Regions from separate parts of the Bradyrhizobium sp. SUTN9-2 genome, predicted to be linked through region 1. Evidence: predicted binding sites of a transcription regulator. Region 1 holds the regulator's gene; the other holds the start of a gene.
The links. The regulator LexA, encoded in region 1, represses DNA repair genes until DNA is damaged. The targets are predictions, from matches to a motif close to TGTTCNNNNTGTGTTCNG.

Region 1 (16,280 bases):
TGTTGCGGAGTTCGCCCGTGGCCCTGATGCCGGTTTCTGACGCGCTTGCTGCGGTGTTGGCCGGCGTCGAGCCGCTGGCTGAACAGATGGTTTGCCTCGACGAGGCCTACCATCGTGTGCTCGCCCGCGATGTCGCGGCGCGGCGCACGCAGCCGCCGGAGGCGATGTCGGCGATGGACGGCTATGCCGTGCGCACGGCCGACGCGGCATACGATTCGAGGTTGACCGTCGTCGGCGAGGTCGCGGCGGGCCGGCCGTTCGCGGGAAGCGTCGGCCCCGGCGAAGCCGTGCGGATCTTCACCGGCGGCGTCGTTCCCGACGGCGCCGATGCCGTCGTGATCCAGGAGGACACGGCTGCCGACGGCAAACATGTCACGATCAAGGAAGCCGCCATTTTCGGCCGGCACATCCGCCCTGCAGGCGTCGACTTCCGCGAAGGCGACGTGCTGCTGCGCAAGGGAATCCGCCTCACCGAGCGCGATCTCGCCCTCGCCGCCGGAATGAATCATCCGCATCTCGCCATCATCCGCCGCCCGAGGGTTGCCGTTCTCGCCACCGGCGACGAGCTCGTGATGCCGGGCACCACGCCTGGTCGCGGCCAGATCGTCTATTCCAACGGCTATGCCCTGCATGCGCTCGCCCGCAGCGAGGGCGCCGAGACCATCGACCTCGGAATTGCCGCCGATACGCTGGAGGCGACGTCCGCCGGCATCCGCCGCGCGCGCGAGAGCGGCGCCGACATCCTGATCACGACCGGCGGTGCCTCGGTGGGCGACCACGACCTGGTCCAGCAGGCGCTCAAGGGCGAAGGCATCGCGATGGCGTTCTGGAAGATCGCGATCCGGCCGGGCAAGCCGATGATGCACGGTCGGATAGGCGCGATGCGCGTGATTGGCCTGCCCGGCAATCCCGTGTCGTCCTACGTGTGCGCCTTCCTGTTCATGGTCCCCTTGATTCGCGCCCTGTCGGGCCGTTCAGCGATTCATCATCGGCGCGAGCGCGCCGTGCTGGGCCGCGATCTCGCCGCCAACGACCAGCGCGAGGACTATCTGCGTGCGCGGCTGGAGGAGCGCGACGACGGCACGCGCGTCGCCCTTCCGGTCAGCCATCAGGACTCCTCCCTTCTTGCGAATCTCGCTGCGGCACAGGTACTTCTGTTGCGCGCACCGTTCGCGCCGAAGGCCGAGGCCGGCACGCCTTGCGAGGTGCTCCGGCTGCCCGTCTGAGCCGCCCAGCCACACGCATTCCGCGAGCTTGGCCGCGTTCACCATAAATTAAGCAGTTGCGGAACACATATCGAACATATAGTGTCCGTTCATGATTTGTTTCGAGGATGTAGCGGCTTAGTGCCGGCTTCATCGTGTCGGAATCGAACGACATCAACCGGGGGACTTTGGTCGAGATGTTGACGCGCAAACAATACGAGCTTCTGCGGTTCATCAGCGAACGTCTGAAGGAAAGCGGCGTGCCGCCGTCCTTCGACGAGATGAAGGATGCGCTCGACCTGCGCTCGAAGTCAGGCATTCATCGCCTGATCACTGCGCTCGAGGAGCGCGGCTTCATTCGCCGCCTGCCCAACCGCGCCCGTGCCATCGAGGTGATCAAGCTGCCCGAGCTGCAGGCCGCCGCCGGCAATCGCCGCGGCTTCACCCCGAGCGTGATCGAGGGCAACCTCGGCAAGGTGCGCGCGAGCTCCAGCCCGCCCGCCGACGAGGGCGAGCGCCCGGTCGCGGTGCCCGTGATGGGCCGCATCGCAGCAGGCACGCCGATCGAGGCGCTGCAGACCCGCAGCCACACCATCAGCGTACCGCCGGACATGCTCGGCTCGGGCGAACACTACGCGCTCGAAGTGCGCGGCGATTCGATGGTCGAGGCCGGCATCCTCGACGGCGACATGGCGCTGATCCAGCGCAACGAGACCGCAAATACCGGCGACATCGTGGTGGCATTGATCGACGACGAGGAGGCCACGCTCAAGCGCTTCCGCCGCCGCGGCGCCTCGATCGCGCTCGAGCCCGCCAATGCCGCCTACGAGGTCCGCATTCTTCCGCCGAACCGCGTGAAGATCCAGGGCAAGCTGATCGGGCTTTACCGGAAGTACTGATACGGGAAACATCAAGCGCCGCGCGCGTTTCGATCGGCATCGGCGATCCAGGATCGGAGCGGATACTTGTCCGCTCCGGCTGGACGGTTTCTCTGGTTCTGCGCCGGCTGTCCGGTCCATCTTCCCGCGCGACATTCCCCCGCGCAGGCGCGCAGCCATTTCTGCTTCGCCGGTAGAGTTGTGCCGGCAGTGCTGATAGCTCCGGCCGAATGCAAGGACGCGAGGTTTGTTCCTATCGAATCCGGGAAAGATAATGTGATCGCGCGCTGCGGACGCGAGCCGCAGATTTGCCCATAACCGAGCAGAGCGTTGTATGCTTCCACTCTGATAGAGGCCTGCGCCTCGAAAGAGACGCGGGTCGCTATCCCAGCATGAGGAGCACCCGATGTGTGACTACAGCCTGCATGCCGTCGCGACGCGCCCCGCCGAAGTCGGCGAGACGATCGTCACGACAACCTTCCGCGGCACCTCGACGCGCGGTTTCGCTTCCGAAGCCGATCCCTCCGTCGCGGTCTGTCTGCTGCCGGGGACGGAGCTCGCTTTCGCCGACAACGTCCGCTACGACAACCGCTGGATCTGGACGCGCACCGTGAACTCTCGCGTCGGCAAGTTCGGCAAGATCGACCCGCACATTCCCGATCGCCATCATGACGCGATCGAATTCCCCGACGGCAAATACGTGCTGGTGACGCAGCTCGTCGAAGGCCAGCGCGCGACCGTGCTGCAATTGCCGGTGACGCAGCCAGCCCCCGAGCGCGAGCACAAGCCGCAGATCGTCGCCGACACGCGGCCCACGATCACGCGCCTGCCGATCGGCTGACGCCCTTCGGCCGACAGGCCGAGCCCGGGATTGAAATTGCCGTCGCCGGCCGAGGCCGGCGAGCCCGGTAAGTTTGTGTTTCAGGACATTCGATCGGCGAGCCCACCGCCGCGCCTCGTCGTCGCACGAAGTTTGGGCCGTGCTGCCCGCATTTTGAACGTCCGCTCCGCAGCCAAATGACCGATGCTGTCGTGGTTTGAGGCGGCGGACACGCTCGATGAAGACCTTCATTCGCGTCGTTGAACTTTGGGTACCCGACCGGACGCGCATGCGGCTGGAATTCGGCGGCGGCCTCTACGACGATGGGCTGTCCGCGTTCAAAGCCGTCAGCGAAGAGCTGCACTTCGGATATGACGAGGGACTTCCCGGCAAGGCCTGGACCTGTGGCCACCCCGTCATCCTCACGAAATTCGCCAACTCCTATTTCAAGCGGACCGATCAGGCCGCTGCGGCCGGCCTCACCTGCGGCGTGGCGGTGCCGGTGTTCGCGGGCGAATTCCTGCAAGCCGTGCTGGTGCTGTTCTGTGGCGACGACGAGGCGCACGTCGGCGCGATCGAACTCTGGCACAACGATCCTGATCTCTCGCATGAGATGGGGCTCGTCGATGGCTATTACGGCACCGCGGACATGTTCGAATTCAACTCCCGCCACACCAGATTTCCACGCGGCTTCGGCCTGCCCGGACGCACCTGGAAGGCGGGCCTGCCGCTGATCATCAAGGACTTGCACGACGCCAAGAGTTTCCTGCGCTGGGAGGACGCCGCCAAGGTCGGGATCAATCTCGGCGTCGGCGTGCCCTACCGAACCGGTACCGACCAGACCTGGGTTCTGACATTCCTCTCCGCGCAGGCAACGCCGATTGCACGACGCTTCGAGATCTGGGTCCCGAACGAGGACCGTTCGGCGCTGGTCTTTCGCGCCGGCGATTGCAGCGCGCAGACCGACCTCGCCGCACGCTATGCGGCGCAGTCCATCGCCAGGGGCGAAGGCAGCATCGGCGGCGCCTGGGCCGCCGGCATGCCCGCGCTCAACGACGATCTCACCTCTGACGGCTCGATCGCCGGCTCCGAAGCCTGCGCAGCCGGGCTGAGCCGAATGGTGGCCCTGCCGGTTATCGGCAACGGAAGGCTTGACGCCGTGCTGGCCTGGTATTTGTGATCCGCGTCAATCGTCGGCCTGCAAGTCGGCCTCCGATGGCGTTGCGTCCCGGTTGCGGGGCACGGCCGCCTTCGGCACGAGGCTGCCGTCGAAATCTCCCTCGCCGGCGCCGGCCGGCAGCCAGGGACGGCTTGCTCCCCTCGTCCTCACCGCCTGCACCGAAAAGCCCTCGCCGCGTCTCGTCAGAGCCAGTGCGCCCTGACTGGCAAGACGCGCCCGATCGACCACCATCGCCGCGCAATCGGGTGGCGCAGGCCGCGCCGTCACCACCAGCGCGGCGCGGCTGCAATCATCGGCCAGCGCGTCGATACGCGTCGCCAACGCGATCAGTCGTCCGTCCGCGAGCGGCGCCACGCAGCCGGACTCGTCACACGACACCCCGCTCGCCAACGAGGCGTTGCCGGCATCGCGCGGATCGGCATCGGCAGCCAACCACTCCTTCAGCAGGAAGCTGTCCTTGCTGGCGCGGATCACCTGCAAGCGCCCATCCCCGCCCCGGACGGCGACGCTCGCGCCATCCCCGGCAATCAGGATATCGGGCTGCCGCACCGACAGTCCCCAGAGGATCGCTGCCAGCAGCACCAGGGCGCCGGACCAGCGCAAGGGCGTGCGCAACAGGCCCATCACGATGAGCCCGAGGCTCGCTGCGATCAGCGGCGCGATCCCGAAGGCGGGAATGCGGCCGACGGCGCCCGGCAGGGCCACCACCCAGCGCGCGACCAGGACCATCCACTCGATGCCGATCCCCATCAACCACCAGAACACGCCGTCGAGCCCGAAGGGCGCCGCGAGCAGCCCCAACAGCCCGGCCGGCATCACCAGCGCCGAGACCACCGGCATGGCGCCGAGATTGGCGAGCACGCCGTATGGGGTCACGCGATGGAAGTGGAAGGCGGCGTACGGCGTGGTCGCGAGCCCCGCGATCAGCGAGGCCAGGAACAGCATCGCGATCTCGCGGCCGCCCCACAACGCGATCCGCGCCGTCGCGGAATGATCGGGCGAGGCGAGCAGGTTCGGCATGCCGATCTGCACCAGCGCCACCAGCCCGAGCGTTGCCGCAAACGACATCTGGAAGCTTGGATGCACCAACGCCTCCGGCGCGACCGCAAGCACGATCAGCGCGGCAACCGCCAGCGTGCGGAAGGTGATGGCGCGGCGGTCGACCATCACTGCGATCAGCACCACCGCCGTCATGAAGAACGATCTTTGCGTCGCAACCTCCGCGCCCGACAGCAACAGGTAGAACGCGGCCGCGACCAGCGCCGCGGCGGCCGACCATTTCTTGATGGCAGAGCCGGCCGCCAGCCCCGGGATCAAGGCCAGCAGCGCGCGCACCGCGAAGAAGACGACGCCGGCGACGACCGCCATGTGATAGCCGGAGATCGACAGCACATGGCCGAGTCCCGAGACGAACATGGCATCGTTCACGGGCGCGGTGATCGCATCGCGCCGCCCCGTGAGCAGCGCCGTCGCAATCGCGCGGTTGTCGCCTTCGAGCGTTGCGCGGATGCGCGCGTCGATCGCGTCGCGCAGGCCCTGCATGAAGGCGGCATAGCGCAGCCGCAGGCCGCCGCCATCCGGCGGTGTGGACGCCGTGATCGCGCCCATCACGAAGCCGGAGGCGCCGATGCCCTGGAAGAACATGTCGCGCGAGAAATCATAGCTGCCGGGGCGCACCGGCGAGATCGGCGGGAGCAGCCGCGCCTTCAGCTGCACGAAGCTGCCAACCTCAGGCGCCGTGCCCTTGCGCACCGAGAGGCGGACGCGCTCGAGCTTGACGTCGCTGCGCTGCGCCTCCATCGCGCTGACGCGCAGCACGAAGCGATCGGTGCGCTCGCGGATGTCGCGCGCTTCCACGAAGCCCGACAGCGACACCGAATAGAGCGGTTTTGCCAAAACGGTGTGCGCGATACGCGCGGTCTTCCAGGTCGCCACGGCAAAACCAGCCGCGACCGCCGCGAGCATGATGGCGGGCGCAAACAGCCGGCTCCGCCGGAGCAGCACCGCGCCGAGCATCAGCGCGATGGCTGTGGCGGCAACCACCAACAGCACCGGCTCATGATCGGCGGCGAAATAAAGCGCAATGCCGCCGCCGAAGGCGACCGGCACCCACGGCAACAGCCGGCCAGGCCCGGCCTCGCCCCGAGCCCATTGGCGCAGCGTCTCGATGATCGCCGGCCAGATGCCGAGGCCCGCTGGCGCCAAGCCGCCGGCCGGGGCGGCGCGGCCGACCGGCCACGTCCCGGCAACTCCCTGGGACCGTCCTGGCCGGCCCGGCTCCGCCATTCCCCTGCACCTTACGATACGCGACGGCTGCGGAGGCTACCGGACCGTGCGGCTGCACGAATAGCGGTACGGATCGGGAACAGGCGAAGAGCGCCCTACTTTTCTCCGGGCTGGCGCCCGTTGCTAGATCAGCGGCGCCTGCGACGAGGCGTGGTGATTGACGATCTTCCAGCCGCCGTCCTCGCGGATGATGACCCAGCTCATCTTGACGACGAGATCATCCCGCTCGCCCGCGAGATCGAACGTGATGGTCGCGGCCATGTTGATCAGATCAGGGCCGGCCTGCGCGGCGTGCACGTCGGAGAAGGTCGCGCTCGGCCTCCCCCAGCGCGGCAGGCCGTTGAAATAGTCGGCGACGCCATCTCGGCCGCGATAGAGCTTCGGATTGGAGCCGAAGAAGAACGCGTTCCTCGCATAGAGCGAGGACAGCGCGGCCGCATCGAGCGCCGCGAAGCCGGCGCACCATTTCGCGATGATGGCGGAAACGATGGCGTCGGCCTCGCTGCTCATGTCCTGCTCAGCCCTTCTCAACCCTTGGCGACTTCCTTCGCGAACGTGTCGCGCAGACCGATCGTGCGCGAGAACACCGGCTTGCCGGGCGTCGAGTCCTTGTCACGCACGAAATAGCCCTGGCGCTCGAACTGCATCGGCTCGGTCGAATTGCTCTCCGCAACGGACGCCTCGACCCGCGCATCGGCGAGGATCTCCAGCGAGTTCGGGTTGAGATCGGTCGCGAAGTTCGAGGCATCCGGGCTCGGATTGGCGAACAGCTGGTTGTAGATGCGGATCTCCGCCGGCTTGGAGGCCGCCGCCGGCAGCCAGTGCATGGTCGCCTTGACCTTGCGGCCGTCGGGCGCGTTGCCGCCCTTGGTCGCGGGATCATAGGTGCAGCGCAGCTCCACCACCTCACCCTTGTCGTTCTTGATCACGCCGGTACACTTGACGAAATAGGCATAGCGCAGCCGCACCTCGTTGCCAGGCGACAGGCGGAAGAACTTCTTCGGCGGGTTCTCCATGAAGTCGTCCTGCTCGATATAGAGCTCACGGCCGAACGTGATCTTCCGCGTGCCGGCCGAGGGATCGTCGGGATGATTGATCGCCTCGAGCTCCTCGGTCTGCCCTTCCGGATAATTCTCGATCACCACCTTGAGCGGCTTCAAGACCGCCATGCGCCGCTGCGCCGTGCGGTTCAGCTCCTCGCGGATGCAGAACTCCAGCATGCCGACATCGACCACGCTGTTGGCTTTGGCGACGCCGATGCGCTTGACGAACTCGCGAAGTGCAGCCGGCGGCACGCCGCGGCGACGCATGCCCGCCATGGTCGGCATGCGCGGATCGTCCCAGCCCGCGACATGGCCGTCGCGGACGAGCTGGGTCAGCACGCGCTTGGACAGCAGCGTATAGGTGAGATTCAGCCGCGCGAATTCGTACTGATGCGGCTGTGAGGGCACCGGCAGCTTCTCGATGAACCAGTCGTAGAGCGGTCGGTGGTCCTCGAACTCCAGCGTGCAGATCGAATGCGTGATGCCTTCGATGGCATCCGACTGGCCGTGGGCATAGTCGTAGCTCGGGTAGATGCACCATGCGTTGCCGGTGCGCGGATGGTGCGCATGCAGGATGCGGTACAGCACTGGGTCGCGCAGATTGATGTTGCCCGCGGCCATGTCGATCTTGGCCCGCAGCACGCGCGCGCCGTTGGGGAATTCGCCCGCCTTCATGCGGCGGAACAGGTCGAGGTTCTCCTCCACGGAGCGTTCGCGGAACGGCGAATTCTTGCCGGGCTCGGTCAACGTGCCGCGCGAGAGGCGGATCTCCTCCTGGGTCTGGTCGTCGACATAAGCGAGGCCGTCGCGGATCAGCTGCTCCGCCCATTCGTACAGGCGGTCGAAATAGTCCGAGGCGAAGAACAGGTTCTTGCCCCAGTCAAAGCCGAGCCAGCGCACGTCGGCCTGGATTGAATCGATATATTCCTGCTCTTCCTTGACCGGGTTGGTGTCGTCGAAGCGCAGGTGGCAGCGGCCCGGAAACTCCTGGGCGACGCCGAAGTTGAGTGCGATCGACTTGGCGTGGCCGATATGCAAGTAGCCGTTCGGCTCCGGCGGGAACCGGGTCACGATCTCCTTGTATTTGCCCTGATCGAGGTCGGCCTGGATGATGTCACGAATGAAATCGCGCCCAACCTCAGATGCCACCGGTTCTGTCATTACGAAAATCCTGTAGGGAAATCAGCGGTCCTTCTGCCAAATTCGCGTGGCCGCGCCAAGAGCTTACAAGAGCTTAAGCAAGGCCTGCCGGGTCCGCCGTCGCCCTTTAGTTATGTCCCGTTCCTGCTATACACCACCGCCTCCAATGCATAGGCCCTGCCAAGAATGTCCGATTCCGTCGTCACGCGCTTCGCTCCCTCGCCGACCGGCTTCCTCCATATCGGGGGCGCCCGCACGGCGCTGTTCAACTGGCTCTATGCCAAGAAGCACGGCGGCAAGATGCTGCTGCGGATCGAGGATACCGATCGGGAACGCTCCACGGAGGCGGCGATCGGCGCCATCCTCGACGGGCTGAAGTGGCTCGAGCTCGGCTGGGACGGCGAGGTCATCTACCAGTTCGCCCGCGCCGCCCGGCACCGCGAGGTTGCCGAGCAGCTGCTCGCCGATGGCAAGGCCTACCGCTGCTACGCCACCGCCGAAGAGCTCGCCGCCATGCGCGAGAAGGCGCGCAGCGAGGGGCGCACCCGCCTCTATGACGGCATGTGGCGCGACCGCGACGCGGCGACGGCTCCGAGCGACGTCAAGCCCACCATCCGCCTGCGCGCGCCGCAGACCGGCGAGACCGTGATCGAGGACCAGGTCCAGGGCCGCGTGGTCTGGCAGAACGAGAACCTCGACGATCTCGTCCTGCTGCGCGGAGACGGCAACCCGACCTACATGCTCGCCGTGGTGGTCGACGACCACGACATGGGCGTCACCCATGTGATCCGCGGCGACGACCACCTGATCAACGCCGCGCGCCAGAAGCAGATCTACGATGCGATGGGCTGGGAGCTGCCCAGCATGTCCCATATTCCGCTGATCCACGGCCCGGACGGCTCGAAACTCTCCAAGCGGCACGGCGCGCTCGGCGTCGATGCCTACCGCGCGATGGGGTACCTGCCGGCTGCGCTGCGCAACTACCTGGTCCGGCTCGGCTGGAGCCACGGCGACCAGGAGATCTTCTCGACCGAGGAGATGATCGACGCGTTCGATCTCGGCAGCGTCGGCCGCGCCGCCGCCCGCTTCGATTTCGCCAAGCTGGAAAACCTCAACGGCCACTACATCCGCCACGCCGACGATCAATCGCTCGTGAAGATGTTCGAGGACGTGCTCGACCACGTCGTGCCGAGCCGCGACGAGATCAAGGCCAAGTTAAACGACACCACGCGCGCGCAGCTGCTCAAGGCCATGCCGGCGCTCAAGGAGCGCGCCAAGACATTGATCGAGCTGATCGACGGCGCCCATTTCATCTTCGCCGACCGGCCGCTGGCGCCGGATCCCAAGGCGCAGGCGCTGTTGACGCCCGAGAACCGCAAGCTGATCGGCCAGCTTCATTCCGCGCTGGAGAAAGTCGAGACGTGGAGCGGCGCCACCACGGAAGCGGCGCTGCGCGCCTTTGCCGAGGAAAATAGTCTCAAGCTCGGCGCGGTCGCCCAGCCGCTTAGGGCGGCGCTCACCGGACGGACGACGTCCCCTGGTATATTTGAGGTTTTGGAGGTGCTTGGACGCCAGGAAAGCCTCGGCCGGCTTAGGGATCAGTCTACGACGTAAGTCGACCATGCGTGCGGCGATCTTGCAGCGCACATAGCAATAATATACCCATCTCCCCCACATTCTGGAACATCCGGCCTGCCCCCATGGTCGCCCTGGGGGTCTCCGGCTCCGGCCCGTCTCACCACACATCGGGGACCTCTGATGGACGCAAAAGAAAGCCCAAAGACCGCGACGCTGACGGTCGGAAACAAGAATTTCGATCTTCCGATCCTCAGCGGCAGCGTCGGGCCTGACGTCATCGACATCGGCAAGCTCTACGGCCAATCCGGCCTGTTCACCTACGATCCGGGCTTCACCTCGACCGCGAGCTGCCAGTCCAAGATCACCTATATCGATGGCGACGCGGGCGTGCTGGAATACCGCGGCTACCCGATCGAGCAGCTCGCTGAGCACGGCGACTTCCTGGAGACCTGCTATCTCCTGCTCTACGGCAACCTGCCGACCGCCGCGCAGAAGAAGGATTTCGACTACCGCGTGACCCATCACACGATGGTGCACGAGCAGATGGCCCGCTTCTTCCAGGGCTTCCGCCGCGATGCCCATCCGATGGCGATCATGGTTGCCGCCGTCGGCGCCCTCGCCGCGTTCTATCACGATAGCACCGACATCAACGATCCGAAGCAGCGCATGATCGCCTCCATGCGCATGATCGCGAAGATCCCGACGCTGGCTGCGATGGCCTACAAATACACCGTCGGCCAGCCCTTCGTTTATCCGAAGAACTCCCTCGGCTTTGCCGAGAACTTCCTGAACATGTGCTTCGCGGTGCCTTGCGAAGACTACAAGGTCAGCCCGGTGCTCGCCGACGCGCTGGAGAAGATCTTCATCCTGCACGCCGACCACGAGCAGAACGCCTCGACCTCGACGGTGCGCATCGCCGGCTCCTCGGGCGCCAACCCGTTCGCCTGCATCGCGGCCGGCATCGCCTGCCTCTGGGGCCCGGCCCATGGCGGCGCCAACGAAGCCGCGCTGAACATGCTCTATCAGATCGGCACGGTCGACAAGATCCCCGAGTTCATCGCCAAGGTGAAGGACAAGAATTCCGAAGTCCGCCTGATGGGCTTCGGCCACCGGGTCTACAAGAACTACGATCCGCGCGCCAAGATCATGCAGAAGATGTGTCATGCCGTGCTCAAGGAGACCGGCCATGGCGACGATCCGATGCTGAAGGTGGCGATGGAGCTCGAGAAGATCGCGCTCAGCGACCAGTACTTCATCGACCGCAAGCTCTACCCGAACGTGGACTTCTATTCGGGCATCACGCTGAAGGCGATGGGCTTCCCGGTCTCGATGTTCACCGTGCTGTTCGCGGTCGCCCGCACCGTCGGCTGGATCAGCCAGTGGAGCGAGATGATCGAGGATCCCCAGCAGAAGATCGGCCGCCCGCGCCAGCTCTACACCGGCGTCGCCAAGCGCGATTACGTGCCGATCGACAAGCGCTAACGTCAGGCCATCACGCCTTTCGCAGCGGCGCCATCGCAAGATGGCGCCGTTTTGTTTGCGCCCGCACTTTCCCTCGTGCTGCCACGCACAACAACAAGTCCATGCTCACGGCGGCAAGCGCCTTGACAGCCTAAATGCTCCGCGCGCATTCTTACTCTAAGTAAGAATGACGACAGGGATGGAAATGCCGGAGCAGCCGAGAAGTCGGCGGCAGACGCGCGCTGCCATTTTGACTCATCTGCTTCAGTCGGGCGGCTCGTTTCGTCCGCCGCTGGCCAAGGCCGTGCGTCTGTCGGAAGCGAGCCTGTCGCGCATCCTGCTCGACCTGAAGGCCGAGGGTCTGATCGAGGAAGTGCGGCGCCCTGCCCCTTACGTCGGCGGCCCGACCGGTCTCGTGTCGCTGGACGGCGCGGTGGCGCTGGCAGCCTTCGAGCTGACGACGCAGCGGCTCAGCGTCGGGGTCGGCGGCCTGTCGGGTGAGCTGCACTACACCGAGCGTGTGCCGCTCCCGAAGACGCCTGACGTCGAGACCGTCGGCCGGGCATTTCGCGAAGCGATGACGTTGTTGCGCGACTGGACGCGGCGCCGCCGGATCACCCTCTCGCAGATCGGCGTCTCGATTCCCGGCCTCGGCCGTCTCAGCATATCGGCCAATCCGATCATTCCCTGCGACGTCGCTCGCATCAGCGACATGTTCGGCGAGATGTTCGCCGGCGTGCCGCTCGAATTCACCAATTCGGTCGTCGCGCATGCCACCTTTCACCGCTGCCGCACGGAAAACTACCCGTTCAACGACACGCATCTGTTCGTGCTCGTCAGCCACGGCGTCGCCGGCGCCTGGATGGATGATCCGGCCGAGACCGATGCTCTGCAGCCGATCGAGCTCGGCCACATGGTGTTCGGGCCTGACGGACCGCGCTGCCGCTGCGGACATCACGGCTGCGTCGAGGCCTATACGTCGATTCCCGCGCTGGCTGCGCTTCTCGGCGTTTCCGAGACCGAGCTGCTCCAGCTCGGCAACGAATGGGTCAACACGGTCCCGATCTCATCGCGCGTGCGGCAGGATTTGCGCCGTCGGCTGTTCCGGCTCGGCCTTGCGATCGGCAATACGCTGAACGTCAAGCCGTGCGGCGGCGTTGCGATCAGCGGCTGGCCGTCGCTTCTCGCTGAAGAGGATCGGCAAGCACTGGTCGATGGCATCGATGCCTGCCTGCTGGGCGGACGCAAACTGGCGCAGGTCTCCCTCGCTTTCGTGCCGCCGTCGACCGGCAGCGATCCGCAGGCTGCGCTCGCCTTCGCCGCCTTTTGTCTCGCCAGTCGTGGCGGCATGCCCGCGGCATCGACGGAGGCGGCCTGACATGCGCTGAGCCCAAACGGCCTATAAAGCGCGAACGATTTCACACCGGGAGGAACTGCCATGCCGATCACAACAACAAGGCGTCGTCTGCTCGCTGGCTCTGCTGCCGCGCTCGCATTTCCGCACCTTGCCCGCGCGCAAGGCGCGGCCAAGCCGCGACTGACCGCGATCTCGCAATGGTCGGCGGGCAGCGACGGGGCGGCCATTACGGCGCTCGGCAAGAAATTCGAGGAGAAGGGCGGCGTTTGGCAGCACTCGCCCGTCCCCGGCTTCACCACCGAGATGATGAACAAGCTGCGCGCGCAGATCATGGCCGGCGATCCGCCGGCTTGCTCGCAGCTCAAGGGGCCCGAGATTGCGGCCTGGTCGAAGATTGCGCCCACCGTAAATCTCGATGCCCTCGTCGCGGCCGCCGGCTACGAGAAGGTTGTCGCTCCGGATCTTGCAAAGCTGCACAAGCCCGGCGGCAAATGGATTGCGCTGCCGCTACAGATCTACAGCACCAACATGCTCTTCCTGTCCAAGCGCGCGATGGACAAGGCGAAGGCGGACAAGGTCCCCGTCACCTGGGCCGACTTCAACGACCTCGCCGAAAAGATGAAGGCGGGCGGAGTCGCTTCTCCCATCGCCAATGGCGGCACCCGCCCGGACGACGGACAGAAATTCGAGGCGGCTCTCGCGGGCATCAGTCCGCTCGCCTATCGCGCGGCCATCATGAATCTCGAGAAGAAGGCCCTCGAGGGTCCGGAGATCAAGGCCGCGTTCGCCCAGGTGCGCAAGATCGCCGACTGGATGGACCCCAACGTCGGCGCCCAGCATTTCTCGACCAACCTGAAGCGCTTCATCGACGGCGACATGGGCATGATGATCATGGGCGGATGGGCGCAGGGCGTATTGCGCAATGCCGGATTCAAGCTCGAGGACTTCATGATTGCGCCAGGCCCGAGCGACAACGGCAAGCCGGTCTTCCTGTTGAATGCCGACGCCTTCATCTTCTGGCAGCGCAAGGAGGCGGACCTGCAAGCCGGCCAGACCCTGATGGCTCAGCTCGTCATGGATCCGGCGATCCAGACCATGTACTCGCAGATCACCGGCTCTATCCCCGTGCGCACTGACGTCGATCTATCAGGCGAAGGCTGGTCGGACGGGCAACGAACAACCTCGAAGGCCTTGAAGGAGGCCATCGCCAGCAATCAGGCCGTCCTCAGCATGGCGCACAACATGGCGCAGGAAAACGGAATGACCGCGGCGATGATCGACGTAATCACGGAGTACGTGAAGAACAAGACGATCAAGCCGGAGCAGGCAGCCACCCGCCTCGCCGAGGCCGTCGAGGGCGCGCGTTGAGCAATGCCGCCACGATGAGACCGGGCCGGCCGGCGCTTCCCGAATGGGTGCGCCGGCTGCCCGAATATCTGACGATCTGGGTGCCGCTGCTGCTGTCGGCGGCGCACCTCGTCTCGTTTTCGCTCTGGACGATCTGGATCTCGTTCACGCCGTCCACCCTCGTTCCCGTTGCGGGCTGGGTCGGCTTGCGCAACTACACGGCGGTCACGGCATCGCGCAACTGGCAAATCGCCTTCGACAATTTGCTGCTGTTCGGCAGCGCTTTCGTGCTGCTGAGCGCAGCGACCGGCCTCATCCTCGCGATCCTGCTCGATCAGCGCATTCGTGGCGAGAACGTGCTGCGCTCCATCTTCCTCTATCCCCTGGCGGTGTCCTTCGTGGTCACCGGCACGGTCTGGAGCTGGCTGCTCAATCCCGGTCTCGGGATCCAGAAGCTGGTGCACGACCTCGGCTGGACCTCCTTTAAGTTCGACTGGCTGATCGACCGCGACATGGCGATCTGGACCATTGTCATCGCCGCGATCTGGCAATCCTGCGGCTTTGCCATGGCGCTGTTCCTTGCCGGCCTTCGCTCGGTCGATCCCGACATCATCAAGGCCGCGCAGATCGACGGCGCGGGACCGGTCCGAACCTACCGGCGTATCATCCTGCCGTCGCTGTGGCCGATCACGGTCACCGTCGTGGTGATCCAGTTGCAGTTCGCGATCTCGACCTTCGACCTCGTGCGCGCGCTCACCAACGGCGGACCGGGAATCGCGACCCAGCTGCCGGCACTCGTCGTCTACGACCTGATGTTCCAGCGCAGCCTGCTCGGCCGCGGCGCGGCGGCGGCCGTGCTGATGTTGCTCATTCTTCTCGCGGTGCTGCTGCCCTATGCGGCGTGGCGATACATCCAGCGACGGCGAGGCGCCCATGCCTGACCGCAGCTTCGCACCGACCCGGATCCTGATCTATCTCGCCGTCTTCTTGATCGCCGCGGCCTGGCTCGCGCCGCTCGTGGTCGTGGTGCTGAACTCGCTGCGGACCAACGAGGAGATCGCGCAGGGATCGATGATCGGCTGGCCGCAGCATCTGGCCTGGAGCAACTACGCCGCAGCCTGGAGCGGCTTCTGTGTCGCCGAGACCTGCGCCGGCATCCGGCCCTACATGCTGAACTCCGCGCTGGTCACGATTCCCGCCACGATCTTCTCCACCCTGCTCGGCGCAATCGCCGGTTACGCCGTGTCGCTCTGGCGCTTCCGAGGCGACAACTGGATCTATGGCATCGTGACGCTTGGCCTGTTCCTCCCCCAGCAGATGCGCCTGCTGCCCTGGACCATCGTGCTGCGGGACGTCGGCCTCATCAACACCCTGACCGGCCTCGTGCTGATTCACACCATTCAGGGGCTCTCATTCACCACGCTGTTCTGCCGGAATTATTATGTCGCCATTCCCCATGAACTGATCAGGGCCGCCCGCATCGACGGCGCCGGCTTCTTCCGCATCTTCTGGCGCATCATCCTGCCGCTCTCAGGTCCCATCCTGATCGTCACGGTGATCTGGCAGTTCACCCATATCTGGAACGAGTTCCTCTATGGCGTGACGTTCACCACCGGCCAGCAGCAGCCCGTCACCGCAGCGCTTATCGCGCTGTCCGCCGCCGTCGCGGATATCCCGCAGCATGGCGTGCAGAGCGCAGCGGTGATCATCGCCGCGCTGCCCACGCTGTTGATCTACCTGCTCGGCGGCAAGTACTTCGTCCGCGGCCTGACTGCCGGGGCCGTGAAATGATGGAGTTGTCATGGCAGCACTGAGCATTCGCGCCCTGTCCAAGCGTTACGCCAATCTGGAGGTGCTGAAGGACATCGCGCTCGACATCGAGAGCGGCGAGTTCACCGTGCTGGTCGGCCCGTCCGGCTGCGGCAAGTCCACCCTGCTCAACATCGTCGCCGGGCTCGACCGCCCGAGCGCGGGAACGATCGAAA
Region 2 (16,280 bases), 120 kb from region 1:
CGGCGCCACGCGCAAGCTGACCCTGACGGGCGGCGGGACGGTCGAGGAGGAGCTCTACAAATACGAGCCCGACATGCAGAGCTATTCGTACCGGATCACCAAGGTCGACGTGAAGGTGCTGCCTGTGACCAATTATTCCTCGACCCTGACGGTCTCGCCCGCGCCTGATGGCAAGGCCAAGCTGGAATGGGCCGGCGCGTTCTATCGCGGCTATCCCAACAACGACCCGCCGCCGGAGCTGAGCGACGAGGCCGCGATCAAGGCCGTGAGCGGGCTGTACAAGGCCGGGCTCGAGGCGCTCAAGAAGAAGATCGAGAGCGGCAGCTGATCGTGCGAGCGCTGGTTCTGGCGGCGCTCGCCGCCAGCCTTTGTTACGCCGGCTTTGGAAGCGCGCGCGCCGACGAGGCGTTCGTCACCAACCAGCTCAGCGAAGATCTGATGGTGGTGGATCTCGCTGGCGCGCGCGGCGTTGCGACCATCCCAATCGGCGGCAAGCCGGCCGGCGTCGCCGTCAGCGCCGACGGGCGCTTTGCCTATGTCACGAGCCCGGATGCCAAGGCGGTGACGGTGGTCGACGCTGCCACGCGGCAGGTCGCCGGCCGCGTCGAGGTCGGCGGCGGGCCGCTCGGCATTGCCGTGGCGCCCGATGGCAAGACGGTCTATGTCGCCGATTGGTACGCGGCCGCGGTGCGGGTGATCGATACGGCCTCGCGCAGCGTTGTCGCGAGCATCGCGGTCGGCGCCTCGCCGTCGGGTCTTGCGGTGACGCCCGACGGCAAGCTGCTGCTCTCGGCGGACCGCGACGACGACAGCGTCTCGGTGGTGGAAACGGCAACGCGCCAACGCAAGGCCGTGATCAAGGTCGGCACCCGCCCGTTCGGCGTCACCATCGATGCCGAGGGCAAGCGCGCCTACACCGCCAATGTCGGCTCCGACGATGTCTCCGTGATCGATATCGCGGAAGGCCGCGAGATCGGCCGCGTGCCGGTCGGCATGCGCCCATATGCGGTGGCGCTGACGCTAGGCCGAGGCTTCGTCACCGACCAATATGGCGGCACCGTCAGCGTGTTCGACCTGGCGAGCCTCAAGCCGGTCAAGCGCATCCATGTCGGCGACTATCCCGAAGGCATTGCGGCGACTGCCGACGGCAAGCGCGTCATTGTCGCCTGCTGGGAAAGCAACACGCTAAGCATCATCGATGCGGCCGAGCTCAAGGTGATCGGCGAGATCAAGACCGGCGACGGCCCAAGGGCGTTCGGGGCGTTCCTGCGCAGGACGGAGTAGTTCGTCACAACCCGAGGCCGTTGCTCCGGCCGGCCGAATTCAAGCGGCCATTCCGCCAGAGCTCAATTGACGTTCTGCGCTTCCAAGATCGTGTTCTCCGGCGCGCCTCGGTCGGTCCAGTCCGGCGGCAGCCCGATTCTTTCTCCGGCCAGGCCTGCCAATCCTGGCGCCCGGCCGAATGTTTCGCAGATCGCTTCCTTGGGCGCACCACCGAGAGAGGCGCTCAATCTGTCGACGGAAGGCGGCGTGGGGACCTTCCCGAACGGGCTCTCCGCGGCAACGAGAAACCTCCCGAAATCGCTTCCGAAAGCCTCGGCCAGGTCATAGGCGTCGCCATCGCTCGATACACGCGGAGCGCTGGTGAAGGAGTTCGCTCCGCGCGCCCAGATCATGGCCGCCTGTTGGTTGCCGCTGCGGTCACGGGCCTCGGCCTCGACGGACAGGCTTCCCAGTCCGATCGGAAGGCGCGGCACCGGAATGGGCACGCCGGGAGCGACGATGGACGGCACGACGCTCGCGACCTTGGAGACGCCGGCTGCCGCCGCATCGGTCGGCGCAATCTGTGTGATGACGGCGCGAACATTCAAGTCCGCAGCCTCCGTGGGAGCTACGATCCGGAAGCGCTCGCTGAGCGCAAGACACATCGCTCTGTTGATTGCGTTCTTGATAAGCCTGCGCTGCTGCGGCGTGAACGGCTGGCTGGCTGCGGTCGCCGTGAACGCGGTCGGCTCGATGCGAGCGGTCTTCGCGGCGAGAACATCAGCCTTGCTGATCCGGAGCTGCGACTTGGTCAAGAGACCATCGGACGGCGTGAGATCGTCGTAGGAGGCCAGCGACCCCGCTCGTTCCAGCGGAGCCGCCGCGCAACCGGCGGCCATCGAGCTCAAGACCGCAACTGCGAGCCACCTCATGGCGAGGGAACGAGACCGGTCGCCACTCCCTGGGCCACGCGCCGGGACTGCGCGACGGGCAGGGGAGAAGGTGCGGCGCCCGGCGCCGAGGCGAGCATGGGCTGCCAGGTCACGTTCCAGCGCGCCAGCGTGGCACCGTTGCCATCGAAAACCAGGTCGAGAAAGGCCAGGGTGAGCTCGGCCGTCGCGAGCTTCACCTTCGGGTTGAGCGCCGGACCACCGGTAAACGAGCGATCGGTGAAGATGCTGTGCGAGCCGCCTTCGAACACGGCAAGCAGCTTGCGCGGTGTGGCAATGGCGTTGAAGACCTCCAGCCGGTCGGCAGCGGGTGAGTAATATCCGGGGATCTGGATGACGTCCTTCGTCGCCGTCACGTGCAGGGTTGGAACGGTGATCCTGCTCAACACCGAGGCAAGATCGGGTTCGCCATAGAATGGAGGGGCCGAAATGACGATGGCGGCGGCAAAGCGCGGGTCGCGCGCCTCGACCCACTTGCCGTCGCGCATCACGCGGGCGCCAACCGCAACAAGCGCCGTGTTCGCCCCATAGGAATGCCCCGCCGCCATGATGCGCCGGCGGTCTACGTGGGCACCATGGGGACTCGACAGCATGCGATCCAGGGCAAAGCGCAGATCCAGGGCTCGCGCCAGCGCCTCGCTCTCGTGAGTGGCACGCTGCAGGCGGTCCACGACGGCGAGGGGATTGCCCGGCCAGAGCGAGGAATCGCTGCCGGCATGCTGAACATGCAGGCTGGCGACGCCGCGGGCCGACCAATATCGCCCCAGATAGCTGTAGCCCCGGCGAGAGCCGCCGAGCCCATGGGAGAACACGATGAGCGGCACGCGCGATCCCGGCGCAACATCCGCCGGCCAGTGCAGGCGCGCCGGAACGGGCCGCGAACGCGCCGGATCGACCCAGTCGAAGTCGACGACCGCGGGGGGCGCGGACTGCGCCCGGGCTGGAGGCGCGGCGAGCGTGGCCGTGACGGCGACCGCCAGCAGCGCGGCACCGAACCGCCGTCGGGTCAGGCTTGTCGCTCCGCTCGCACCGTCCGCGCCATTCGCGTGCGCGGATCGCACATGCTGAGAGGAAGTGTCGCTCAACCCGTTCACCATGAAGGCACCTTGTATGAAGTCGCACCGAGTGTAATCGACGTATTGCACTTAGTGTAATTTTGCAAACTGGTCGATTTCATGGCAAAACAGGTCATGAAAAGTTCATCCCGGAAGGAGGAAGGCCTGCGCGAGCGGAAGCGGCGCGAAACGCTGCATCGTATCGCCGAGCAGGGCCTTAAACTGTTTCTGACCAGGGGCTATGATGCCACCACGCTCGACGCGATCGCGGAGGCGGCGGGGATCTCGCGGCGGACGTTCTTCTACTACTTCAAGTCCAAGGAAGAGATCCTCCTGGCGTGGCAGGATGGTGGTTTCAGCGAGACCTTGCGTGCCGCCGTGCTCGAGCAAACGACCAAGCAGTCGCCGCTCGATGCCGCAAGGAACGGCCTGCTGGAGCTGACAGCCCGCTTCCCGGTCGATTACAAGCAAACAAAAGTGATCGAGCGCCTGATGTCCGCGAACGAGTCGCTTCGCATCCGGCAGCAGGCGAAATACGTCGAGAAGGAAGCTGCCGTGTTCGCGGCGCTGTCCCAGATGTGGCCGCAGCCGCATCGGCAGGCTGCGCTGCGCGTGGTCGCCATGATGTCGGTCGGAGCCTTGCGGCTTGCGATGGACAGTTGGAATCGCGACCAGGGCAAGCGGCCCTTGGCCGTCTACGTGAAAGAGGCTTTTGCGTGCCTGAACCGGGAGATCGGAGCGGGAGCCTCGCGCAAGGCTGCCGGTCGATCCGGCGAGTGAGTGAGGGCCGGCCCGGGCTCTCGATGGAAAAGCAATACGGCCGCGCGGTGGTGTTAAGCCCGCATCGGAGCTGTGACGCCGATCAGCGCCGGCGCGATGTCACGGATGTGCTCGAACACATGGTCGGGCCGAAGCGCCGTTAGCGCCGCCGGTGCCGCATAGCCCCAGCACACCGCGCCGCAGGCGATCCCGACCGCCCGCGCCGCGTCGATGTCGCGGACCTCGTCGCCGATCGAGATCACCCTGCTAGGCGCGACGCCGGCGCGGCGGATGACCCGGCGGAATTTCGCGGCCTTGCCGAACAGCGACGCTGCGCAGTCGAAATGCGAGAACAGCGCTGCGGCGTCCCCGAGCTTCTCGCGCGCATTGGCCTCGCTGTCGGACGTCACCAGCGCCAGCTGCACGCCGTTCTCGGCCAGCGTTCGCAGCATCGTCTCGACGTCTGCGAACAGCGAAATCTCGGAAGCCGACTCCGCCTTCAGACGCCGCGCATGCCGCGCGATCGCCGGCAGCTTCCACATGGGCACTTCGAGCTTGGCGAGGATCTCGCGCGACGAGGCGTGGCGCAGCTCCTCGACATCCTCGTCCTTTACGCGGCGAAAGCCGAAGCGGTCCGCGACGTCGTTGATGGTGCGCAGGAACCACGGGAAGCTGTCGGCGAGGGTACCGTCGAGATCGAATATGGCGAGGGAATAGGGCATGAGGCCGGATTTTGAGCTCGCTGACAAGCGTGAGGTCGCCTGCTAATATTCGTGGAGTTCGAGGACAGCCATGCGACACGAGCGGATCGAAATCAACCCTGCGATCGGCCGTTACGTCGTGGTCGACGGGGTTCGATTCCGATCTCGACCCCTGTAGCTCCCTCACCGCAACTTACGAACATCGACATTGATGTCGAGATCGATCTTCGCCACGCAGGTCTGGGTGCTCTTATGCGAGCCGCCTTCATGCCAGCGGCCATCCCGCGCCCGGGCACCACTGACATTGGCCAGCTTCAGGCAGCGCCATTGCGGCAGCGATCCGCTGCTTTCGCCTGCAAACTGCCAAGCCAGCACGGCTTCGTCACCGGACTTGTCGGTGCCGATGATATGCGGACAGAGCTCGCGACGGCGACCCTCGTAGACGCAAGTCACCTGTTGCTCGGCGAGGATCGCGTTCCGAAATAGCGTATAGGTTCGACTGGCTCATTGCTCCCTCCAGATCGATCATCTGGCCTTGCCAACTACTTGAGTGTAGTGATGCGGGACTGGAAGGGTAACCATGCCGATCAATGACACCCAGCTCAGCAAATTTCTGAGCCTGGTCCTGCGCCACCAGCCGGAAACGATCGGGTTGGTGCTGGATTCGCACGGGTGGGCCAGCATCGACGACCTGATCGCCAAGGCAAATGCCGCCGGCACAAAGTTTGGCCGCGATGATCTGCTGCGCGTCGTCGCAGAGAGCGACAAGAAGCGTTTCTCGCTGTCCCCTGGAACTGATCGCATTCGCGCCGCGCAAGGACATTCCGTCTCGGTTGAACTTGGCTTGGCGCCGCAGGAGCCGCCGTCGATCCTGTATCATGGCACGGCGACACGGTTTGTCGAGGCGATCCTGTCCGAGGGCCTGAAGCCGCAGGCGCGCCAGCAGGTGCATCTGTCCTCCGACGAGGCAACTGCGCAGCGTGTCGGTCAGCGCCACGGCAAGCCGCACATCTTCAAGGTCGATGCCGGCAGCATGCATGCCAAGGGATTCAAGTTTTTTCGCGCAGAGAACGGTGTGTGGCTGACCGACCATGTGCCGCCGGAGTTCCTGGCGTAGCTTACGTCCTGGATTTCCAAACGGTCTCCTCGGTCCAGCCGAGTTCGGCGAATTCGGCGGCTCGCAGCGGCGCTTCGCCTTCCGCGAAGAACTCGTCGAGCTGCGGGGGCGCGACATCCGTTTCGCACAGCATGGCATGCGCCTGTCCGCGATGATGAATTTGATGCTGGAAGAGATGCATGAGCAGCCGGTCGCAGCGCTCGGTTTGAACGCTCGTATCGCGGTTGATCCGGACGAAGGCGTCGAGCCGTTCAGTTGTCAGCGCATCGCAGATCGCAATCAGGCGGTTGTCCATTGCGGCCTGGGCAGCTTTGAGCTCGGCTAACGAGGGGTACGGCACCTCGTTCTTCCAGGCTGCCGGTCCGAGCCAGCCCCCTTCAAGCGCATCGATGTAGAAGAAGTCGATGATGTAGATGTGGTTCAGCGTACGCTGCAGGCTTGGAAAGAAGCCGGTGCGGTGGGCTTCGAATTCAGACTGGGATAGCGCAGCGCAGGCGGCGAGCAGGCGATGGTTCGCCCAAGCGTTGTTGTGGGCGAAGGCGCGGTAGGTTTGGACGAGTCCAGCGGACATGTCGGTTCTTTCCCGATCGAATAGTGGCGGATTACGCTCCGCTAATCCGCCCTCAGCCCCGTGGCTTCGATGCAGCGCAATCTACTCCGCCGCCTCGCTCGCGGTTCGCCTCCGCTTCGGCTTCCGCGCCTTCTCCAGCACGGGAGCCAAAAATTTGCCCGTATAGCTTCGCGGCGCCTTCGCAATGTCTTCCGGAGGTCCCCACGCCACGATCTCGCCGCCGCCGTCGCCGCCTTCGGGGCCGAGATCGATGACCCAGTCGGCGGTCTTGATGACTTCGAGATTGTGCTCAATGACGACGACCGTGTTGCCCTGCGCGACCAGCTCGTGCAGGACCTCCAGGAGCTTCTTGACGTCGTGGAAGTGCAGGCCGGTGGTGGGCTCGTCCAGGATGTAGAGCGTGCGGCCGGTCGCGCGCTTTGACAATTCTTTTGCCAGCTTGACGCGCTGGGCTTCGCCGCCCGAGAGCGTCGTCGCTTGCTGGCCGACATGGATGTAGTCGAGGCCGACGCGGTGCAATGTCTGAAAAGTCTCGCGCACGCGCGGCACCGCCTTGAAGAACTCGGCAGCTTCCTCGACAGTCATGTCGAGCACGTCGGCGATGCTCTTGCCCTTGAACAGCACCTCCAGCGTCTCGCGGTTGTAGCGCTTGCCCTTGCAGACGTCGCAGGTGACGTAGACGTCGGGCAGGAAGTGCATCTCGATCTTGATGACGCCGTCGCCCTGGCAGGCCTCGCAGCGGCCGCCCTTGACGTTGAAGGAGAAGCGGCCGGGCTCGTAGCCACGTGCTTTCGCTTCCGGCAGGCCGGCGAACCATTCGCGGATCGGCGTGAACGCGCCGGTATAGGTCGCCGGATTCGAACGCGGCGTACGGCCGATCGGTGACTGGTCGATGTCGATGATCTTGTCGATGTGCTCGAGGCCCTCGATGCGGTCGTGCGGGGCGGCGCCCTCGCTGGCGTTGTTCAGCTTGCGGGCGATGGCGCGGTAGAGCGTATCGATCAGCAGCGTCGACTTGCCGCCGCCGGAGACGCCGGTGACGCAGGTAAACAGGCCGAGCGGAATTTCCGCCGTGACGTTCTTGAGGTTATTGCCTCGCGCATTCACCACCTTGATGGTGCGGCGGTGATTCGGCGGACGCCGCTCCGGCACCTCGACCTCGAGCTCGCCGGTGAGGTACTTGCCGGTCAGCGATTTCGGGTTGCGCATGATCTCGGCGGGCGTGCCTTCGGCGACGATGTTGCCGCCATGCATGCCGGCGCCGGGGCCGATGTCGAGCACGTAGTCGGCGAGACGAATGGCGTCCTCGTCATGCTCGACCACGACCACGGTGTTGCCGAGGTCGCGCAGCCGCTTCAGCGTATCGAGCAGGCGGGCGTTGTCGCGCTGGTGCAGGCCGATCGAAGGCTCGTCCAGCACGTAGAGCACGCCTGTGAGCCCCGAGCCGATCTGCGAGGCGAGGCGGATGCGCTGGCTCTCGCCGCCGGACAGCGTGCCGGAGGAGCGGGACAGCGTCAGATAATTGAGGCCGACGTCGAGCAGGAAGGTGAGGCGCTCGCGGATCTCCTTCAGGATGCGGCCCGCGATCTCGTTCTGCTGCGCGTTCAGCGCCTCCGGCACGGTCTCGAACCATGCGCCGGCGCCCTTCACGGACAGCTCCGAGATTTCGCCGATATGCTTGCCGCCGACCTTGACGCAGAGCGCCTCGGGCTTGAGCCGAAAGCCCTTGCAGCCCTCACAGGGGACGTCGTGGAAATATTTCGCCAGCTCCTCGCGCGCCCACTCGCTCTCGGTCTCACGGTAGCGGCGGTTGATGTTGGTGATGACGCCTTCGAACGGCTTCTTGGTGTCGTAGGAGCGCACCCCGTCCTCGTAGGAGAACTTGATCTCGTCCTCGCCCGAGCCGTAGAGAATCGCGTTTTGCGTCTTCTTCGGCAGATCCTTCCACTTGGTGTCGAGCGTGAACTTGTAGTGCTTGCCGAGCGCGGTCAGCGTCTGCACGTAATAGGGCGACGACGACTTGGCCCAGGGCGCGATCGCGCCCTTGCGCAGCGTCAGATCCTTCTCAGGGATGACGAGGTCTTCGTCGACATGCTGCTCGACGCCGAGGCCGCCGCAGGCGGGGCAGGCGCCGTAGGGATTGTTGAAGGAGAACAGGCGCGGCTCGATCTCGGGGATGGTGAAGCCGGAGACCGGGCAGGCGAACTTTTCCGAGAACAGGATGCGCTCGGGCCCGCTCTTGTCGTGGATTTTCGCGGTCTTCTTCTTTTCCTCCGCAGGCGCAGCCGCCGCGGGCGCATCGGCGAACTCGACGACGGCAAGGCCTTCGGCGAGCTTTAGCGCGGTCTCAAAGCTCTCGGCGAGGCGCTGGCCGATATCGGCACGCACCACGATGCGATCGACCACCACGTCGATATCGTGCGGGAATTTCTTGTCGAGGCTAGGAGCTTCCGCCAGCTCATGGAAGGTGCCGTCGATCTTGACGCGCTGAAAGCCCTTCTTGAGCCATTCGGCGAGCTCCTTCCTGTACTCGCCCTTGCGGCCGCGCACGACGGGGGCGAGCAGATAGAGGCGGGTGCCCTCGGGCAACGCCAGCACGCGGTCGACCATCTGCGAGACGGTCTGGCTCTCGATCGGCAGGCCCGTGGCCGGCGAATAGGGCACGCCGACGCGGGCCCAGAGCAGGCGCATGTAGTCGTAGATCTCGGTGACGGTGCCGACGGTCGAGCGCGGGTTCTTCGACGTCGTCTTCTGCTCGATCGAGATCGCCGGCGACAGGCCGTCGATCTGGTCGACGTCGGGCTTCTGCATCATCTCCAGGAACTGGCGGGCATAGGCCGACAGCGATTCGACGTAGCGGCGCTGGCCCTCGGCATAGATGGTGTCGAAGGCGAGCGAGGATTTGCCGGAGCCGGATAGCCCGGTGAACACCACCAGCTTGTCGCGGGGAATCTCGACGTCGATATTCTTGAGGTTGTGCTCGCGCGCGCCGCGGATCGTAATTGCGCGCAGGCTGGAGCCCGCGTTCTGTTGTTGGCGCTTCGCCTTGATCACTTCATCCATCCGAGTTGCCCTCAAGGAAGCCCAAAGGTGCGCGATCGCGCCAACAAAAAAGGCGCGCTGCGCCCGGAACCGGGATCGGCGCCGATGGGTATGGCAGCGAACGTAGGAAGAACGGCGGCGGATTTCCAGTGGGACTTGCGAATCGTCAACGGATTGTTGGCGTGCTGGCGGGATCTGGCAGCAGGAACGCGCGGAACCGCTCGCGGAGCACCCAGCCAAAACAAAAAGGCCGGCGCGAGGCCGGCCTTTCGTGACGATGTGACGTCGATCGTGATCAGTACTTCGCGACCACCGGGCCACCGAAGGTGTAGTTGAGTCGAACGGTAGCCATGTCCACGTCCTGCTTGATGCTGTCGGTGCGAGTGGTCACGCCGAGGAAGGTGAAGGTCTCGTTGTGCCTGCCCATGAACAGGTGGTTGTATTCGACAGCGACCGACCAGTTCGGGGCGAAGCCGAATTCTATGCCGGTGCCGACGGTACCGCCCCAGCGCGTTTCGTTCGCGGTGTCGAGCGTGACGCCGCCAAAACTACCAGTGTACTTGTTGTGAGTGACGGCAGCGCCGCCCTTCACGTACCAAAGCACGTTGTTCCAGGCATAACCGACCTGGCCAGTGAAGAGGCCAATGGCGTCGATCCTGGTCTCGTTCACCAGCGGCGCGAGCGCGGCAGGCGAGCTGATGTTCGAACCCTTCAGGTCAGCCCAGTCGCCCTGGGCTTCGAGACCGAATACCCAGTTGGCGGACTGCCAGCGATAACCGATCTGGCCGCCGACGAGTGCGCCGGTCGCATTGTGACAACCTTCGGCCACCGCCGGAGCGACCACGAAGGGGCCGACACTGGTGAGATCCCAACAGTTGCGGCTCCAGCCACCGCCGGCGTTGGCGCCGAGGTAGAAACCGCTCCAGTTGTACACCGCGATCGGTGCCACCGGAGCCTTGGTGTAGGGGCGGGCCGCCAAATCGGCGGCCGAGGCCGGTGCCAACGCGCTGAGTGCGAACAAGCTGGCCGAAGCCAGCAAAAGCTTCTTCATATCCATTCCCCACTTCCATTTCTCATTCCGGTCTTCCGGAAAGCGGAAGAGCAGCGGACTTATGACCCAAGCAACGTCATTGCTTTACACCATTGAAGCCAAAGGTTGTGTCACCTAGAGGTCACATCCCTCCGAAAACGCGAGCGAACGGGCGGCCGCAACAAACAAAAAAGCCGGCGCGAGGCCGGCCTTTCGTGACGATGATGCGTCAGAGACGAAGCTCAGTACTTGGCGACGACCGGGCCGCCGAAGTGGTAGTTCACGCCGACCTGCACGGTGTGGAGGTCGAGAGTGCCGGTGTTGACCGGGAAGACGCCCGAGAAGTAGGTCTCGCCGCCCAGGCTGCGATAGAGGTACTCGCCCTTGACCGACCAGTTCGGAGCAAACATCGCCTCGACGCCCGCGCCGACCGTCCAGCCCGAATGGAACTGGCTCTCCGAGAGGCTCAGAACAGGGGGCGCGCTGACGCTGATCTTGTTGTTGATCCAGGCGTAACCACCCGTGGCGTACAGCAGGACGCTCGGGGAAGCGAGCCAGCCGATGCGACCACGCACGGTGCCGAGCGCGTCGATACGCGAACTGACCGTCGTGGGAACGAGGGCGCCACCAAAATCAACAAGACCGGTCGCCGAGGCGTTTACGTCAGCCCACGCGCCATCAGCTTCGATGCCGAACACGACGTTGGAGGTCTGCCAGTTGTAGCCAACGGTGCCGCCGACGAAACCGCCCTGCATGCGCGGATCATCGGAGCTGTTTTCCCAGGCGCCGCCGCCGACGATACCGAGATAGAAGCCGGTCCAGTTGTAGACCGAGGCCACAGGCGCGGGGGCCTTGGTGTAGGGGCGGGCTGCCAGATCAGCAGCCGAAGCGGGGGCCGCAATGGCGAATACACAGGCCGAAGCCAACAAAACCTTCTTCATTTTCAACTTAATCCCAGTCCCAGTTTCTGTTGTTGCGTTCCGTGGCGGAAGGGCAGCGGACTCAAACGGCCCAACTGACGCCGTCTTTACACCACCAAAGCCGCAAGTTGTGTCTCCGAAAAGCCACAACAGTCCAAAAGGTGATGGTTACTGACTTATTTACGTCCAGGCATGTGCCGAAAAAAAGAAGGGCCGGCGCAGGGCCGGCCCTTCCATTTGCTCGCGAAATGAGAGGGATATCAGTACCTCGCGACCAGCGGGCCGCCGAAGCGATAGTTCAAGCGGACCAGACCCATGTCGACGTCCTGACTGATGCGATCGCTCCCGAAGGCAACGCCCGCAGGCGTCGTGAAGGCGATCGTGCGGTCGCCGAGGAAGATGTGGTTGTACTCGACGCCGAGCGTCCAGTTCGGAGCAAATCCGAATTCCAAGCCGGCGCCAACGGTGCCGCCCCAGCGGGTCTCGCGAGCCGACGCCAGCAGCGTGCCGGCGCCAGGCGTGCCAGGAGCGGCATAGACGTCGTACTTGTCCCCGACTACGGCGGCGCCGCCCTTCACATAGAGCAGCACGTTGTTCCAGGCATAACCGACCTGGCCCGTGATCAGGCCAAAAGCATCGATGTGAGAGCGGTTACGATCACCGGTGACCAAAGCGCTTCCAGGGAAGAGGAGGCTGACGTTGTCCCCCGAGAAGTCAGCCCAGTTGCCCTGGCCCTCGAGGCCGAACACCCAATTGGCCGACTGCCAGCGGTAGCCGATCTGACCACCGACCGTGCCGCCGGTCGCATCGTGACAGCCTTCAGCCACCAGAACGCCCGTGACCGGGGTCACGAAGTCCCAGCACTTGCGGCTCGTGCCGCCGCCGCCGTTGACGCCGATGTAGAAGCCGCTCCAGTCGTAAACCGCGGCGACCGCCGGGGCCGGAGCCTTGGTGTAGGGACGCGCAGCCATATCCGCCGCGCTTGCCGGAGCCGACAGCCCCAATGCCATTGCACTGATTACGCCGAAAAGAATCTTATTCATTGCAGTCTCCCCAAGTTTCGTCCGCTTCATGAAAGTCCCTGAAGCGGCTGATCAGACGCGACACCCATATGAATCAATTCCAAGGCAAAGGTAGCCTAAGGAAAGGGCAGAGTCCGTCTCCGGAAAGCCACACTCGCCAGACTATTGACAGGTTCCATCTTGATGAATGTTAAGAGTTTTTTCCTATTCAAGGGAACTCGAAAAGGTTCCATTCGGGGCTGACGTTTTTCGCGGGACGCGGGAAAATGTCTGCCCGCCCATGATGAAGAACAAATCTGGAACAAACGTGCGCGCGATGCTATATGTGGGGATAACCTTGGGGGTGGCAGGCTGATCGGTGTCCGCAAGCGTATAGGGTCGCCCTAGCGGGCGCAGAGGAACGCGGGCAGCGGATTCGCCCTTTTGAGATTCAGTGGCATTCGGAGTGGAGAGCGGCGATGGCGGGAAGCGTCAACAAGGTCATTCTGGTTGGAAATCTCGGCAAGGATCCCGAAATCCGCCGCACCCAGGACGGGCGGCCGATCGCGAATTTGAGCATCGCGACCTCGGAGACCTGGCGCGACAAGAACACCGGCGAGCGCAAGGAGAAGACCGAATGGCATCGCGTCGTGATCTTCTCTGAGCCGCTTTGCAAGATCGTCGAACAGTATCTGAAGAAGGGCGCAAAGGTTTACATCGAAGGCGCGCTCCAGACCCGCAAGTACACCGACCAGAGCGGCGTCGAGAAATACTCGACCGAGGTCGTGCTGCAGGGCTTCAACTCAACGCTGACGATGCTGGACGGCCGCGGTGGCGGCGGCGGAGGTGGCAGCTTCGGCGACGAGCCGGGCGGCGACTTCGGCTCCTCCGGACCCGTCAGCAGCGCGCCGCGCCGTCCCGTTGCCGCCGGCGGCGGCCGCAACAGCGACATGGACGACGATATCCCGTTCTGAGAGGGCGGGATTACTCGACGGAGATGCGGCGGCAACCTCGGCGCCGCTTGCGCCTCCCCGTCAGGAGACATTCCTAATTGACTGAACGGGCTCGGATTTTCCGGGCCCGCTTCATGTGTGGGGTGAGATTCGTATCAAGCCGGGCAAAACGGGCTGACCGGAGGCCCCTTGACGCGTGTTCAGGCCGGCGTTGCGGGCGTTCATGAAGGGCCGATTCCGGGGGCGTGCAGGGCGCTGTTCCGAAGCCGTAAGTTATTGGAAGAATAAGCGGAAAAAGGACTTTCCGAGGGCGGTCAGGGTGGTTATCCGACCCCGGATGCGCTATATGATTCCCAGACAAACCCTCACCGGATTTCCCCTTGGCTGACGACGATAACAAGCCCGGCGACCAGCCGGCGCACCCCTCGGACATTCGCCCCGTTTCGATCTACGAGGAGATGAAGAAGTCCTACCTCGATTACGCCATGAGCGTGATCGTGGCGCGTGCGCTGCCCGATGCCCGCGACGGGTTGAAGCCGGTCCATCGCCGCATCCTGTTCGCGATGAACAATCGCGGCGATACCCCGGATAAGAAGCACAAGAAGTCCGCCGGTGCCGTCGGCGAGGTCATGGGTAAGTACCACCCGCATGGCGACCAGGCGATCTACGACGCCTTGGTGCGCATGGCGCAGGACTTCTCGATGCGCGCGCCCTTGATAGACGGGCAGGGCAATTTCGGCTCGGTCGACGGCGATCCCCCGGCGGCGATGCGCTACACCGAGTCGCGCCTGACCAAGATCGCGCTGAAGCTGCTCGAGGACATCGACGACGATACGGTCGACTTCCAGGACAATTACGACGGCTCCGAAAGGGAGCCGGTGGTGCTGCCCGCCCGGTTCCCGAACCTCCTGGTCAACGGCGCCGGTGGCATCGCGGTCGGCATGGCCACCAACATCCCGCCGCACAATCTCGGCGAGGTGATCGACGCCTGCGTCGCGCTGATCGACAATCCGGCGCTGACGATCGACGAGCTCAACGCCATCATCCCGGGGCCTGATTTCCCGACCGGCGGCATCATTCTCGGACGCCAGGGCATCCGCAGCGCCTATCATCTCGGCCGCGGCTCCATCGTGATGCGCGGCAAGGTCACCTTCGAGACGCTCCGGAAAGAACGCGAGGCGATCGTCATCACCGAGATCCCGTATCAGGTGAACAAGGCGACGATGGTCGAGCGCATCGCCGAGCTCTACAAGGAAAAGAAGATCGAAGGCATCTCCGACCTGCGCGACGAGTCCGACCGCGACGGCTACCGCGTCGTCGTCGAGCTCAAGCGCGATGCCGTGCCCGACGTGGTACTGAACCAGCTCTACAAGTTCACGCCGCTGCAAACGAGCTTCGGCGTCAACGCCGTCGCGCTCGATTCCGGCCGTCCGCAGACCATGAACCTGAAGGACATGCTGACGATCTTCGTCGGCTTCCGCGAGCAGGTCGTGACCCGCCGGACCAAATACAAGCTGCGCAAGGCGCGCGAGCGCGCGCACGAGCAGGTCGGCCTCGCCATCGCGGTCGCCAATATCGACGAGATCATCAAGGTGATCCGGCACTCGCCGACGCCGGCCGCCGCCCGCGAGACCCTGATGACCCGCGACTGGGCCGCGCGCGACGTCGAGGACATCATCACGCTGATCGACGATCCCCGTCACCGCATCAACGAAGACGGGACGATCCGCCTCTCGCTGGAGCAGGCGAGGGCGATCCTGGAGCTGCGCCTGGCACGCCTCACCGCGCTCGGCCGCGACGAGATCGGCGAGGAGCTGTCCAAGCTCGCCGGCGAGATCAGCGATTATCTCGACATCCTGCGCTCGCGCGGGCGCATCCTCGACATCATCAAGACCGAGCTTGCCGAGGTGAAGACCGAGTTCGCCACGCCCCGCCGCACCGTGATCATGGAGCAGGAGGGCGAGGTCGAGGACGAGGACCTGATCCAGCGCGAGGACATGGTTGTCACGGTCTCGCACGCCGGCTACGTCAAGCGCGTGCCGCTGTCGGCCTACCGGGCGCAGCGCCGCGGCGGCAAGGGCCGCTCCGGCATGCAGACCCGCGACGAGGATTTCGTCAGCCGGCTCTTCGTCGCCTCGACCCATACTCCGGTGCTGTTCTTCTCCTCGCGCGGCCAGGTCTACAAGGAAAAGGTCTGGCGGCTGCCGATGGCCGCGCCGAACGCGCGCGGCAAGGCCATGATCAACATCCTGCCGCTGGAGCAGGGCGAGCGCATCACCACCATCATGCCGCTGCCGGAGGATGAATCGACCTGGGGCCAGCTCGACGTGATGTTCGCGACCACGGGCGGCAACGTCCGGCGCAACAAGCTGTCCGACTTCGTCGACGTCCGCCGCTCCGGCATCATCGCCATGAAGCTCGACGACAACGAGGCGATCGTCGACGTGCAGATCTGCACCGAGCGCGACGACGTGCTGCTGACCGCTGCCGGCGGCCAGTGCATCCGCTTCCCCGTCACCGATGTGCGCGTATTCACCGGGCGCACCTCGATGGGCGTGCGCGGTATTGCGCTCGGCGAAGGCGACAAGGTGATTTCGCTGGCGATCCTGCGCCACGTCGACACCACCTCGGACGAGCGCTCGGCCTATTTGAAGATGCGCCGCGCGGTCGCGGGCGAAGCCGCCGCAGACGAGGCGCCGGCCGATGCCGAGGCCGAGGAGACCTCGGGCAGCTTCCAGCTCCCGCAGGAGCGCTATGTCGAGATGTCGGCGCAGGAGCAGGTTGTGCTGACCGTCTCCGTCAACGGCTACGGCAAGCGGACCTCGTCCTACGAGTACCGCACCACCGGCCGCGGCGGCAAAGGCATCGTCGCCATGAGCGTCAACCACCGCAACGGCAATCTCGTCGCCTCGTTCCCC

Region 2: uvrA (excinuclease ABC subunit UvrA) is a predicted target of LexA. The motif match lies at 9,576-9,593, and genes of this name have one in related genera.

The regions. Positions count from the first base shown of each region.
Region 1 is NZ_LAXE01000001.1:4,261,894-4,278,173, reverse strand. Features, by position in the region: gene XF30_RS19890 (molybdopterin molybdotransferase MoeA) at 18-1,226, shown strand; gene lexA (transcriptional repressor LexA) at 1,403-2,104, shown strand; gene XF30_RS19880 (hypothetical protein) at 2,490-2,924, shown strand; gene XF30_RS19875 (GAF domain-containing protein) at 3,142-4,083, shown strand; gene XF30_RS19870 (ComEC/Rec2 family competence protein) at 4,090-6,369, opposite strand; gene XF30_RS19865 (nuclear transport factor 2 family protein) at 6,493-6,879, opposite strand; gene XF30_RS19860 (glutamine--tRNA ligase/YqeY domain fusion protein) at 6,897-8,573, opposite strand; gene gltX (glutamate--tRNA ligase) at 8,739-10,166, shown strand; gene gltA (citrate synthase) at 10,311-11,612, shown strand; gene XF30_RS19845 (ROK family transcriptional regulator) at 11,791-12,969, shown strand; gene XF30_RS19840 (ABC transporter substrate-binding protein) at 13,030-14,316, shown strand; gene XF30_RS19835 (carbohydrate ABC transporter permease) at 14,331-15,236, shown strand; gene XF30_RS19830 (carbohydrate ABC transporter permease) at 15,229-16,086, shown strand; gene XF30_RS19825 (ABC transporter ATP-binding protein) at 16,097-16,280, shown strand, end outside.
Region 2 is NZ_LAXE01000001.1:4,378,002-4,394,281, forward strand. Features, by position in the region: gene XF30_RS20405 (SRPBCC family protein) at 1-328, shown strand, start outside; gene XF30_RS20410 (YVTN family beta-propeller repeat protein) at 331-1,284, shown strand; gene XF30_RS20415 (DUF3313 domain-containing protein) at 1,347-2,162, opposite strand; gene XF30_RS20420 (alpha/beta hydrolase family protein) at 2,192-3,310, opposite strand; gene XF30_RS20425 (TetR/AcrR family transcriptional regulator) at 3,404-4,048, shown strand; gene XF30_RS20430 (HAD-IA family hydrolase) at 4,102-4,749, opposite strand; gene XF30_RS20435 (hypothetical protein) at 4,912-5,181, opposite strand; gene XF30_RS20440 (RNA 2'-phosphotransferase) at 5,309-5,845, shown strand; gene XF30_RS20445 (DinB family protein) at 5,847-6,416, opposite strand; gene uvrA (excinuclease ABC subunit UvrA) at 6,498-9,479, opposite strand; gene XF30_RS20455 (outer membrane protein) at 9,754-10,509, opposite strand; gene XF30_RS20460 (outer membrane protein) at 10,731-11,429, opposite strand; gene XF30_RS20465 (outer membrane protein) at 11,669-12,451, opposite strand; gene XF30_RS20470 (single-stranded DNA-binding protein) at 12,889-13,383, shown strand; gene gyrA (DNA gyrase subunit A) at 13,743-16,280, shown strand, end outside.